3 regions of the Kitasatospora sp. NPDC032757 genome follow, and region 1 is predicted to be linked to each of the others. Evidence: riboswitches for the same ligand, from Rfam matches in the RefSeq annotation. Region 1 holds a riboswitch; each other region holds the start of a gene.
The links. Region 1 has a riboswitch for cyclic di-AMP ahead of ACZ5WK_RS04455 (glycoside hydrolase family 16 protein). Riboswitches for the same ligand answer to the same signal wherever they lie in the genome.

Region 1 (3,880 bases):
TGGCGAGGTGGTCTACGTCGGGCAGGTGCAGTCGCGGCGCTCGATGCGGATGTTCACCGAGGTCGGCCGCCGCGTGCAGCCGCACTGCACCGGGGTCGGCAAGGCCCTGCTGGCCCAGCTGCCCGAGGCCGAGGCACGCGCCGTCCTGGGCCCCAACCCGCTGCCCGCCCACACCGAGTTCACGGTGACCGACCCGCAGGAGCTGCTGGACCAACTGGCCGAGGCGCGCGAGCGCGGCTACGTGGTGGACGACCAGGAGCAGGAGATCGGGGTGCGCTGCATCGCCCTCGCGGTGCCTGGCGCGCCGACCCCGACGGCGCTCTCGGTCTCCGGCCCGGAGGCCCGGATCCGGGCACTGGAGGAGCAGGCCGGCGCAGCCTCCCTGGTGCCGGTGATGCACCACATCGCAGCCCGGCTGGGGCAGGTCCTGGCCCCCTGACGCGGCATCACCGGGGCTTTCGCGCACGGGAGGTCGGCCCGGCCGTCTTCCCGTTGAAGCGTTCGCCCGTTCGAGCGGCCCGAGGGCGGGTTGCCCCGGCCGCGGCGGACCGGTCGGTCACGCTGGGTGCGGACGCGCCCCGCGACGGTGCGGGGCGCCGGAACGCAGAGGGCAGGGTGAGCGGCGATGTCGCACAGTGGGTCCGTACGGGGTTTCTTCGGCAGGTCACTGACAGTGGGGTGCGCGCTGGCGGCGCTGGCCGCCGGGCCCGCGTGGGCGTGTCCGGGCGCCGGTCCGGCGCCCGGCGGCGGCCCGGCGGCGGAGGTCGCGGCACCCGGCGGGCCTGCGACCTCCGACTCCGACCTGAAGGTGCTCCGCATCAACCCGGACGCCGCCGCACCCGGCGGCACCACCACGGTGCGCGCCCGCGTCCTCAACACCGGCCCGGACCGGACCGCCTCACCGTTCACCGTGGTGATCACCCTGCCCGGGGGCGTGACGCCCGAGGGCCCGTTCCTCCCGGAGAACTGCTACGCGTTCCAGAACGGCCACCGGGTGCGCTGCACCTTCCCGGCCGGGCTGGCGAGGTTCCGGACCGCGACGGCACTGATCCCGGTCCGGATCGCCACCACCGTCCCGGCCCCCAGCACGTTGACCGGGGGCTGGGTGGCGGTGCGCAGTGACGACGACCGGAACGAGGCGAACAACAAGCGGCCGTTCGAGATCCGGGTCGTACAGACCGCCATGCCGTAGGTCCTAGCGGTACACCCGGACGTAGTCCGCGGCGAAGGTGATCGGAGCCGTGCCCTGCGGCGCGGGGTGGTACTGCCCCGCGCTCAGGGACAGGTTGAGGATCGGGTACGCCGACCAGTTGGCGCCGACGCCCTTGCCGTCCGAGAAGACCTTGGTGCCGTTGACGTACCAGTCGACCGAGCCGGCCCCGCAGTGGGTGCCGATGGTGACCCAGCCGCCCTTCGTGATCGCCTTGGCGTCCGTGTAGTACAGATTGGCCGGGTTGATGTGGTTGGTCAGCTCCAGCAGGTTCGGGTTGTCGGGGTGGTACTCGAAGGAGTCGATCTCCCCGTGGGTGCCGCTGGTGCCGTTCCACGTCCAGAGCGCCGGCCAGGCGCCGGTGCCGGCCGGGAGCTTGACCCGGGTCTCGATGTAGTCGCCGGTCTTCACCGTGAAGCCCTCGCTGGAGTACTCGGTGGTGAGCAGCCCGGTGTCCCAGGCCTGCTTGCCGTTCTCCAGCGTGTGCGTGCCCGGCCTGGCGGTGAAGGTGGCGACGCCGCCGGAGACGATGACGTTGGCCCTGTTCAGCCAGTCGAGCTTGTTGTCGTTCGGATTGTGATCGCCGTATTGGTAGGAGCTGCTCCTGTCGGCGGTCCAGCGGGAGCCCAGGGCGAGGCTGTTGAAGTCGTCTGACCAGGTGAGCTTCTTGCCCGCGACGGGCGCGCCGGGGGCGGGGGCGGGGGCGGGGGCGGTGCTGGTGACGCTCAGCGAGAGGGTCGCCGTGGGGGCGGGCGGCGGCGAGGGGGCGGCGGACCTGCCCGCGACCATGGTGGCCGGGCCGAGCTTGTCCTGGGTGACGGTCGGCGCGGCGGCCGCCTGGGCCCCGCTCACCGCCGGGGCACCGAGCAGTCCGGCACCGCTGACGGCGAGCGTGCCGGTGACGGCGAAGGCGGCGTTGCGGCCGCGGTGGGTGGGGCGGGCATGGCGCGGCGCGCTGCGCCGGGCAGGCTTCTGCATGACAGTGTCCTCTGCGACGCCTGCGAGGTGAGCTGTCGGGTTCGGGCTGAGGTTGCCCGGCCGCCCGTGAAGCGGCTTCACCCCTAGCCTCGGCCCGGGCGCGGGGAGCGCACGGGCCGGGCACTGACCTGGGTCCCCCGCTCCCGTCCGCTGTGGCGCTCGGTTGCCGGCCGGCGGGTGGACAGGACTCGGCGTCCCGACGGCGGAGATCCGCGAAGCGGACGTCCTGTGCAGGCTAGGCAGGTCCCCCGGGGGCCGACAACTCGACGAGGGGTGTTCTCGCGCGGCTCACAGTGAAGTCGATCAACGACGGTACGGGGGCTCGGCCGGTGCGGGCCGGCCGACCGGTCAGCCGAGCCAGCCGTCCACCTGGCTCATCGCGTCCGGGGACCAGGCCAGCTCCAGGTGGTTGAGCCCGGTGAGCAGCCGGGTGCCGCCGACCGTGCCGACCCCGGTGGTGTCCAGGGCGCTGCGGGTGAGGACGATGCCGTCGCTGGGCCCGCGGTTCTCGTTGAGCACGCCCGGGATGTCGGCCGAGCCGCCGGCCAGCAGGTAGGTGCGGACCGCCGCCGGGACGCCCGCCTGCTGGAGCGGCCCGATCAGCGAGCCGGCGTCGATGGCCGCCTGGATGCCCTGGCCGGAGGTGTAGTAGCCCTGGCCGCCGTAGTACGTCGTCCACCAGTCCTGGGCGGAGCCGTCCACCCCGTAGGTGGCGTCCCAGCGGGCGAGCAGCTGGCGCTGGCCCGGGTAGCAGTCGTACCCGCCGGTGGGCAGCACCCCGAGGCAGGGCTGGGCGGTGGAGGTGCCATAGCAGGTCATGTACAGGTGCGGAGACGGCACGTTGGCGGTGCCGCCACAGGCCGGCCAGGTGGCCAGCGAGAACGCCCAGCCGTGCGCGTACACGTAGTCCAGGCCGCCGTTCGGCCCGCCGAGGGTGACCAGACGGCGGACGTCACCCGCGTACGCCCGGCCCCAGGGCGGACGCACCGAGGACACGTACGCGCGGGCCGCGACCTCGCCCTTGCTCCACGCGACCACGTCCACCTGGGGCACCCCGAGCCGGGCGCGGATCAGGGCGATCGCGTCGCCGACGGCCTGTGCCTGGAGCAGGTTGTCGCCCTGCTTGTGGGCGAACCCGATCGCGAAGACGCGATGGCCGGTGCCGGCGAGGTACTGGGCGAGCCCGGTGGAGGGGCAGGCGGACGCGCCGCAGGTGCCGCTCTCGCTCGGGTCGGCCCAGGCGCGGTCCGCGTTGTCGTTGGCGCCGTGGACGAGCAGGACGGGGGTGGCGCGGCTGCCGGTGTCCCAGCCGGCGGCGGAGTAGAGCAGGAAACGCCCGGAGTAGGGCTGGCGGACGCCGCCGAAGTAGGTGCGGCGGGCGCCGTCCTGGTCACCGCGCCCGCCGGGCGGGTACTGCTCGGCGCGGAAGCCGGTGGTGGTGTCCAGATAGCGCTCGACCTTGGCCCAGCCGTTGCCGGGGGCGGGGAAGCCGGCCTCCAGGGTGAGGGACGCGGTGGCGGGGGCGGCGGTGGCCGCCGATGCGGGTGGGGGCGCGCCGAGGAGGAGGGCGGCGAGGGTGAGGGCGGCGGACAGACGGCGGGCGGCGGGGCGCGGGGTGGTGGGCGGTCGTCTGTCGGACGGGCGTCCGGTGGTGAGGCGCGAGGTGGCGGGCATCGGCGGCTCCCTGGTCGG
Region 2 (3,880 bases), on a different contig from region 1:
ACCGGTACGGCCTGGTGCTCCGCCTCGACCACCCGCACGGCCACCGCGACGTCCGCCTGGTCTTCCCCGAACCGGCCCGCGACGCCGACGAGTTCGGCCACCGGGTGCACCAGCTGCTGACCGCCGCCCACAGCGGACTGCCCGCCCACCGGTTCTGACCGGGCGGGCGGGCATCGCGAACCGGCGTACGGGCCGACCCGGGCCCCCGGCACCGGGCCGGAAGCCGGACCCGCCACCGAACGCCACCGGACCGCCCCCCGGCCGAGAACCGGGGCGTGAAGCGCGTCGAGAACCCGGTCGAGAACCGAGCGGCGAGACCCGAGCGAGGCGGCGTGAACCGGGTCGAGCATCGGTCGAGGAAGCTCCCCGGAAAACGACAACGGCCGGCCCGGCCCGCGAAGTAGCTTCGCGAGCCGGGCCGGCCTGGGCGTGTCCCGCGCCCGTTGTTCCGCCGGTGGTGCGGCGATCACCCGGTCGAGCGGTCACCCGACATGACCATCCCGGGAGGTCGTACGCCCCGCACCCTGCGGTGGTCTCTGCCCGAAGGTCAGATGGAGACGCCGTGCGCCCGCAGGTAGGCGATCGGGTCGATGTCCGAGCCGTACTCCGAGCCGGTGCGGATCTCGAAGTGCAGGTGCGGGCCGGTCACGTTGCCGGTCGCACCGGAGAGGCCGATCTGCTGGCCGGCGGTGACGGTCTGACCGATCTTCACGCCGATCGAGGACAGGTGCGCGTACTGGGCGTACTTGCCGTCGGCGAGCTTGATCTCGACCTCGTTGCCGTAGGCGCCGCCGTTGCCGGCCTTCACCACGGTGCCGGCCGCGATGGCGCGCAGCGGGGTGCCGGTGGAGGCGACGAAGTCGGCACCGGTGTGGTGGCCGGAGGCCCACATCGAGCCGGCCACGCCGTAGGCGGTGCCGAGCTTCGGGTTGGCGACGGGGGCGACGTAGCCGGAGGTGCTGGCCACCGCGGCCGGGGCCGGGGTGGTGGCCGGGGCGGCCGGCTTGGCGGCGGCGGGCGCCGGCTTGACGGCCGGGGCCTGCGCGGGCTTGACGGCCGGGGCCTGCGCGGGCTTGGCGGCCTGGACCGGCTTCGGGGCGGCGGCGTGGGCGGCCGGCTTCGCCGAGTCCTGCGAGGCGGGCTTGGCGGGGGCGGCCGGCTTGGCGGCCTCGGCGGCGGCCGGAGCGGCGGCGGCCTTGGCGCCCAGCGCGAGCTTCTGGCCCGGGAAGATCAGGTTCGGGTTGGAGCCGACGACCGAGCGGTTGTGGTCGTACAGCGCCTGCCAGCCACCGTCGACGTGCTTGGCGTTGGCGATCTTCGACAGGGTGTCCCCGCCGACGACCTTGTAGCTCTCCTCGACCGGGGCGGCGGCCGGCTTGGCGGCCTCGGCGGCAGCCGGAGCGGCGGCGGCCGGAGCAGCGGCGGCCGGAGCGGCGTCGACGCTGGTGGCGCCGGTCCAGGTGCTGGTCTGCGCGGGCTTCGCGGCCGGGGCGGTGTGGGCCTGGGCGCTGATCGTGGTCACCAGCGGAAGGGCGAACGCGGCGCCGGTGACGGCGGTGGCGATACCGATGCGGGCGGCGCGGGGCAGGGCGATACGACGAGCCTGTGCGGGCATGGGGAATTTCCTCTCCGACGCCTGCGAGGTGAGCTGTCGGGTTCGGGCTGGAGTTGCCCGGCCGCATGCGCGGCTTCACCCCAAGCCGGACCGTGAATTCCGGTCCGGCGACTTACCTTTGGGTCCCCCGCTCCTGCCGTACAGAGTTCAGTTCGTACCACCGGGCAGCGGCAGGACTAGGCGTTCCACCCGGTGGCCACCCGGGCCAACGCCGGGCGGTCGCTGAACTAAAGCCCATCCGATCGGGTGAAGCAATGTCGATCTCTTGAACGGGCAACAAAAGTCGGGATGACGGTGACACTCCGAATGATCGGCTGCACAGTACGTGCACAATCGATTCACCGCGCGCCACTGATCCACGACGCTCCGCCGATTTCGGTGTCCGTCCGCATGCGATCACCTACGGAAAGCCATTCACCGACACACCCCCGGTGACCCTTGTCACGTCGGCCCCCCGGGGCGGACGATCGGGCCGTGACCAACTCCGAGGCCGGCACCCTGCGCCTGGGCACCGCGCAGGGCCGCTGGGTACTACTGGCGACGGTGCTCGGCTCCAGCATGGCGATGCTCGACGGCACGGTCGTGAACGTCGCCCTGCCCCGGATCGGCACCGATCTCGGGGCCCCGCTCGCCGCACTGCAGTGGACTCTGAACGCCTATCTGCTCACCCTGGCCGGGCTGATCCTGCTCGGCGGCGCGCTCGGGGACCGCTACGGCCGGCGCCGGATCTTCCTGCTCGGCGTCATCTGGTTCGCCGTCGCCTCGGCGGCCTGCGCCGCCGCGCCCACCATCGAGGTGCTGATCGCCGCCCGCGCGGTCCAGGGCATCGGCGGGGCGCTGCTCACGCCCGGCTCGCTGGCGATGCTTCAGGCCGTCTACCACCCGGACGACCGCTCGACGGCGGTCGGCCTCTGGTCGGGCCTGGGCGGGGTGTCGGCCGCGGTCGGCCCCTTCGTCGGCGGCTGGCTGGTGGACGGCCCCGGCTGGCGGTGGATCTTCCTGCTGAACATTCCGCTGGCCGCGGTGGTCGTGGCCGTGGCGTCCCGGCACGTGCCGGAGAGCCGGGACGAGAGCGCGACCGGCCGGTTCGACGTGCTCGGCGCGGCGCTGGCCGCGCTGGCGCTCGGCTCCGTCACCTACGCCCTGACCGCGGCCGGCGACGGGCTGACCCCCGGGGTCTGGCTGACCGGCGCGGCCGGGCTGCTGCTGGGCGCGGCCTTCGTCGTGGTCGAGCGCCGCACCCCGGAGCCGATGCTGCCGCTCGGCCTCTTCTCCTCCCGGCTGTTCACCGCGGTGAACCTGGTCACCCTCTGCGTCTACGCCGCCTTCAGCGGGGTGTTCTTCCTGCTGGTCGTGCAGTTGCAGATCGTCTCGGGCTTCTCGCCGCTCGTCTCCGGGCTGGCCCTGGTGCCGATCACCGTGCTGATGCTGGCGCTCTCCGCCCGGGCCGGCCGGCTGGGCAAGCGGATCGGCCCACGGGTGCCGCTCACCGTGGGCCCGCTGATCTGCGCGGCCGGCGTGATGCTGATGCTGCGGATCGGCCCGGGGGCCTCGTACTGGACGGACGTGCTGCCGGCCGTCACCGTGATGGGCTGCGGGATGGTGCTGCTGGTGGCACCGCTGACCGCGACCGTGCTGGCGGCGGTGGAGGTCCGGCACGCGGGCATCGCCAGCGGCGTCAACAACGCCGCCGCCCGCGCGGCCGGCCTGCTCGCGGTCGCCGCGCTGCCCGCACTGGCCGGGCTCAGCGGCGACGCCTACCAGGTGCCCTCCTCCGTGGACTCCGCCTTCCGGACGGCGATGCTGATCTGCGCCGGGCTGCTGGTCACGGGCGGGCTCACCGCGTTCACGACCGTCCGGGGCAACGTCCTGGCCGGCGAGGACCACCCGGTGGCCGAGCCGGACTGCCACTACTCCTGCGCCACCAACGCCCCGCCGCTCGACCCGGGCCACCTCGCCGCCGGGGCGGACGCCCCGCGGGCCCCCGAAACGCCCGAGGGCCCCGCCACCTGACCGGTGGCGGAGCCCTCGTACGTCTGGGAAATCGTCAGGGAAATCGTCTGATAAACCGTCAGAGGATGTCGCCGGGCGCGTACTTGGCGGCCTCCGGGTAGGTGGCCGCAACGGCCTCGACCTGGCGGACGACCTCGGCGACCTGTGCACCAGCAGCGCCGGTGAAGGAGAGCCGGTCGGCCAGCAGCGCATCCAGCGCGGCCCGGTCCAGCGGCATCCGCTCGTCGGCGGCGAGCCGGTCCAGCAGCTCGT
Region 3 (3,880 bases), 240 kb from region 1:
ACGATGTCGTCCGACGGCCGCTGCGGGGTGCGGGTGTCCAGCGGGCCGTCCCACCAGTAGGCGTCCTCCCAGGTGTCGTGGCTGATGCAGCTGCGGAAGGTGATGCCGTGGCTGGCGTGCGGGACGTAGGCGTGGTTGCCGGCGTCGCGGACCACCACGCCCTCGACCACGGTGCCGCGGGCGGCGTCGCCGAGCAGGTGGAAGTGGAGCCCGTACCGGCCGAGGACGGGGGCGGTGACCGGCGCGGAGCCGTCCGGTCCCTTCCAGCTCTCCTCGGTCTCGGCGCGCGGGCCGACCCAGCGCAGGGCGGCGTGCCGGACGTCCGCCCGGCGGGAGCTGGTGACGTGGACGTGCGCCCGGCCCGCGGCGCTGCCCTCGACCCGGACGCTGCGGGTCAGGTTGAGCACCTCCGCACCGACCGTGACGCCCCCTCCGGCCGACACCCGCGGGTGGGCGTACTTCAGCGGCGCCCCCAGGGTGACGGTGGATCCGCTGACGGACCGGACGGGGACGAGGTCGTAGCGGGTGGAGAAGCCCTCCTCGTCCGGCGGGCCGGTAGGGGTGACGGCGAGTTCGTCGCCGGGCTGCCAACCGGCGGGCGGGGCGGCCAGGGTGACGGTGGTGTCGCCGGCCCGCAGCTCGCCGGCGGCGCGGACCCAGGCCGTCCTGGCGGCGCCGTCCAGTCGCAGGTACCCGGCGCCGGTGACCCAGAGGCCGACGTCGGTGTCGACCACCTTCATGCCGTCGCCCTGGAACCGCTTCTCGTCGACGGCCGGGAAGCGCAGGGTGTGCACGGCGGCGCCGTCGGGGGCGAGGGCGAGGATGCCGCGGACCTCCACGTTGCCCGCCGAGGCGAGGGTGACGGTGCGGTCGGCGGCGAAGGTGAGCGTGCCCGACGGCTCGACCAGCAGCGAGGCGACGGTGGCGTCGGTGTCGAGCAGCACCTTGTCGGTGATCCGGACGGCGCTCTGCGGGCCTGGTGTCCTGCCGCCCCAGCCGGCCGGGTCGGACCAGCGGCGGCCGCCCTGGTCGACGGTGGGCGCCGCGGCGGGCTGCCCGGGTGCGGCGGGGGTGCCGTCCGGGGTGCCGGCGAGAGGCGGCGCCCCGTGGTCCATCCCCGCCGCGTCCGGGTCCGCCCCCACCGCGCCCGGGTCCGTCCCGTCCGGGTGCGTCGCCGCCGCGTCCGGGCCGCCCAGCGAGCGGCGCAGGATCTCCTCGCCGCTGACCGCCGCGAACACCGTGCCGACGGCGAGCCAGCGCAGCATCGTCCGGCGGCGTACGGGAGTTCGGGGATCAGCGGGCAGAATGTCCGGTCTGCGCCGTTTTGCCCCGCGGTACACCCGGCGACGCCCTTCCGCCGGCCGACCGGCGTCCGGCTCCTCGTCCATGGCCATCGTTGCGTAGCCCTCCCCCCAGACGGCTGCGTCAGTCCTGACCCTCTGAAGCATAGGCAGTTGCGTTGACCCCGACGGGCGTTGCGCGAAACCGGTCATTTCTGATCATGGTGGACAGCCATACGGCACGCGTTCCGTAAACCGTGACGAGCGTCACACATGTTTGCGGTTTGAACTTAAGTCTGCTTAACGTGCTCCCCGTTCGTGGCCACACGGACCCAGCTCATCCGCAACGCCGAGTCCTGCCGTCGGGTGCGCTGGCAGCGCAGAAACGCACCACGGCAGGAGCGGGGGAACCACAGGTAAGTCGCCCCGGACCGGTCCGCGTACCGGTTCAGGGCTAGGGGTGAAGCCGCGTCCACAGCGCGGCCGGGCAACTCCAGCCCGAATCCGACAGCTCACCTCGCAGGCGTGGGAGAGGACCGCATCTTCATGCTGCCCACCAACGGCACCCGCCTGTCCGGCCGTACCCGTCGCGCGATCGCCACCCTCGGCGTCGTCGGCATCGGCCTCACCGTCCCCTGCCTGACCACCGGCACCGCCTCCGCCGCCTCCGTCGCCACCTGGGACAAGGTCGCCCAGTGCGAGAGCACCGGCAACTGGAGCATCAACACCGGCAACGGCTTCTACGGCGGCCTCCAGTTCACCAACAGCACCTGGGCCGCGTTCGGTGGCACCGCGTACGCGGCCCGCGCCGACCTCGCCACCAAGGACCAGCAGATCGCGATCGCCGAGAAGGTGCTCGCCGTCCAGGGCCCCGGCGCCTGGCCCGTCTGCTCCGTCCAGGCCGGTCTGACCAAGGGCGGCACCCCCGCCGCCGTCGACACCACCACCGCCGCCAAGCCCGCCGCGCAGACCCCGGCCCCGGCCGCCAAGCCGGCCACCCAGGCGCAGCCCCAGGCCGCCGCCAAGCCGGCCGCGCCGAAGGCCGACCAGGCCCCGGCCTCCGCCGACTCCGCCAAGCCGCAGGGCGGCCACGACTGGTCGCAGAAGTGGCAGGACAAGGCCGCCTCCAACGACTACACCGTGGCCGCCGGCGACTGGCTCGCCTCGATCGCCGACAAGAACCACGTCCAGGGCGGCTGGGAGCGGCTGTACGAGCTCAACCGCTCCACCCTGACCGACGGCCCGCACGTCATCTACCCGGGCCAGCACCTGACCTTCGGTGACCGCGCCAAGGACCAGGCCTCGGACGAGTCCGGCAAGAACTTCGACTGGTTCAACCGTTCCTCCGGCAACTCCGGCCAGGCCGCCGCGGGCACCGCCGCCGCCAAGCCGGCCGCGCAGGCCCCGGCCGCCCAGGCCGACACCCAGGCGCCCGCGCAGGCCGCCACCGGCAGCATGGCCGCCGCGGTCGCCTTCGCCGAGTCGAAGGTCGGCCAGGCGTACGTCTACGGCGGCACCGGCAACGGCGGCTGGGACTGCTCCGGCCTGACCCAGGCCGCGCTGCGCGCCGCGGGCATCTCCGTGCCGCGCGTCGCCGCCGACCAGGCCGCCGCCTCCACCCACGTCTCGCTGGACGCCCTCAAGCCGGGCGACCTGCTGTTCTGGTCCAACAACGGCCAGGACTCCGGCGTGTACCACGTCGCGCTCTACATCGGCGACGGCAAGTACGTCGAGGCCGCCAACCCGAGCTCGGGCGTGCGCACCCAGACCATCGCCAACTGGGCCCCGGACTTCGCCGGCCGGGTCTGACCCGCAGGTGCGGCTCCCGAGCCGCACCCTACGCCGCAGCCCCCGGGGAGAGTCTGGTCGCTCCTCCCCGGGGGCTGCGGCGTGTCCGGGCCGTTCCCGCCGGGCGTGCGACGCGAATCGTCGGACGCACCCCGGGCCTGCCCGCCGACGGCGGCGAGCGGGGTGGCGAAGACCGTGGTGGAATCGGCGCGCAGCGGGCATGCTGCTGCTTCGCACCCGAGAAGGAGTCTCCATGGCCCAGATCACCGTCACGCTCGACGCCAATCTCGCCATCGACGTGATGATGCTCGCCGGTACCAAGAACCCGCAGGACGCCGTCGAGCTGGTCCTGCGCGACTACCTGGCCCGGGGCCGGCGCACGGAGAACCGGACCGGCGACGCCGCCGACGACCGGCGGGTGAGCCCGGACCGCCCGATCGCCCAGGACGGCTGAACAACGCAACGACCGGGGCCCGGAGAGCAATCCGCTCTCCGGGCCCCGGTCGTTGTCGTTCAGCGGGCGCCGGCGCCCGTGGAGCCGCGCATCACCAGCTCCGGCTGGAACATGAACTCCCCGCGCTGGGCGGCGTCCCCGCCCACCTCCTCCAGCAGGGCGTCGACGGCCGCGGTGGCCATCGCCTCGACCGGCTGGCGGATGGTGGTCAGCGGCGGCTCGGTGAACGCTATCAACGGCGAGTCGTCGAAGCCGACCACCGAGACGTCGTGCGGCACCAGGAGCCCGCGCTGGCGCACCGCGCGGATCGCGCCGAGCGCCATCATGTCGCTGCCGCAGACGATCGCCGTGCAGCCCT

Region 2: another riboswitch for cyclic di-AMP. It lies ahead of ACZ5WK_RS29165 (M23 family metallopeptidase); the one in region 1 lies ahead of ACZ5WK_RS04455 (glycoside hydrolase family 16 protein).
Region 3: another riboswitch for cyclic di-AMP. It lies ahead of ACZ5WK_RS05480 (transglycosylase family protein); the one in region 1 lies ahead of ACZ5WK_RS04455 (glycoside hydrolase family 16 protein).

Annotation. Positions count from the first base shown of each region.
Region 1 is NZ_JBVINN010000002.1:298,894-302,773, reverse strand. It holds gene ACZ5WK_RS04465 (IclR family transcriptional regulator) at 1-439, shown strand, start outside; gene ACZ5WK_RS04460 (hypothetical protein) at 626-1,192, shown strand; gene ACZ5WK_RS04455 (glycoside hydrolase family 16 protein) at 1,196-2,188, opposite strand; cyclic di-AMP (ydaO/yuaA leader) riboswitch at 2,191-2,356, opposite strand; gene ACZ5WK_RS04450 (esterase/lipase family protein) at 2,537-3,862, opposite strand.
Region 2 is NZ_JBVINN010000033.1:64,313-68,192, forward strand. It holds gene ACZ5WK_RS29160 (DUF2470 domain-containing protein) at 1-158, shown strand, start outside; gene ACZ5WK_RS29165 (M23 family metallopeptidase) at 548-1,615, opposite strand; cyclic di-AMP (ydaO/yuaA leader) riboswitch at 1,619-1,778, opposite strand; gene ACZ5WK_RS29170 (MFS transporter) at 2,090-3,628, shown strand; gene purB (adenylosuccinate lyase) at 3,687-3,880, opposite strand, start outside.
Region 3 is NZ_JBVINN010000002.1:539,014-542,893, reverse strand. It holds gene ACZ5WK_RS05485 (hypothetical protein) at 1-1,265, opposite strand, end outside; cyclic di-AMP (ydaO/yuaA leader) riboswitch at 1,657-1,821, shown strand; gene ACZ5WK_RS05480 (transglycosylase family protein) at 1,806-3,089, shown strand; gene ACZ5WK_RS05475 (hypothetical protein) at 3,322-3,522, shown strand; gene ACZ5WK_RS05470 (LacI family DNA-binding transcriptional regulator) at 3,582-3,880, opposite strand, start outside.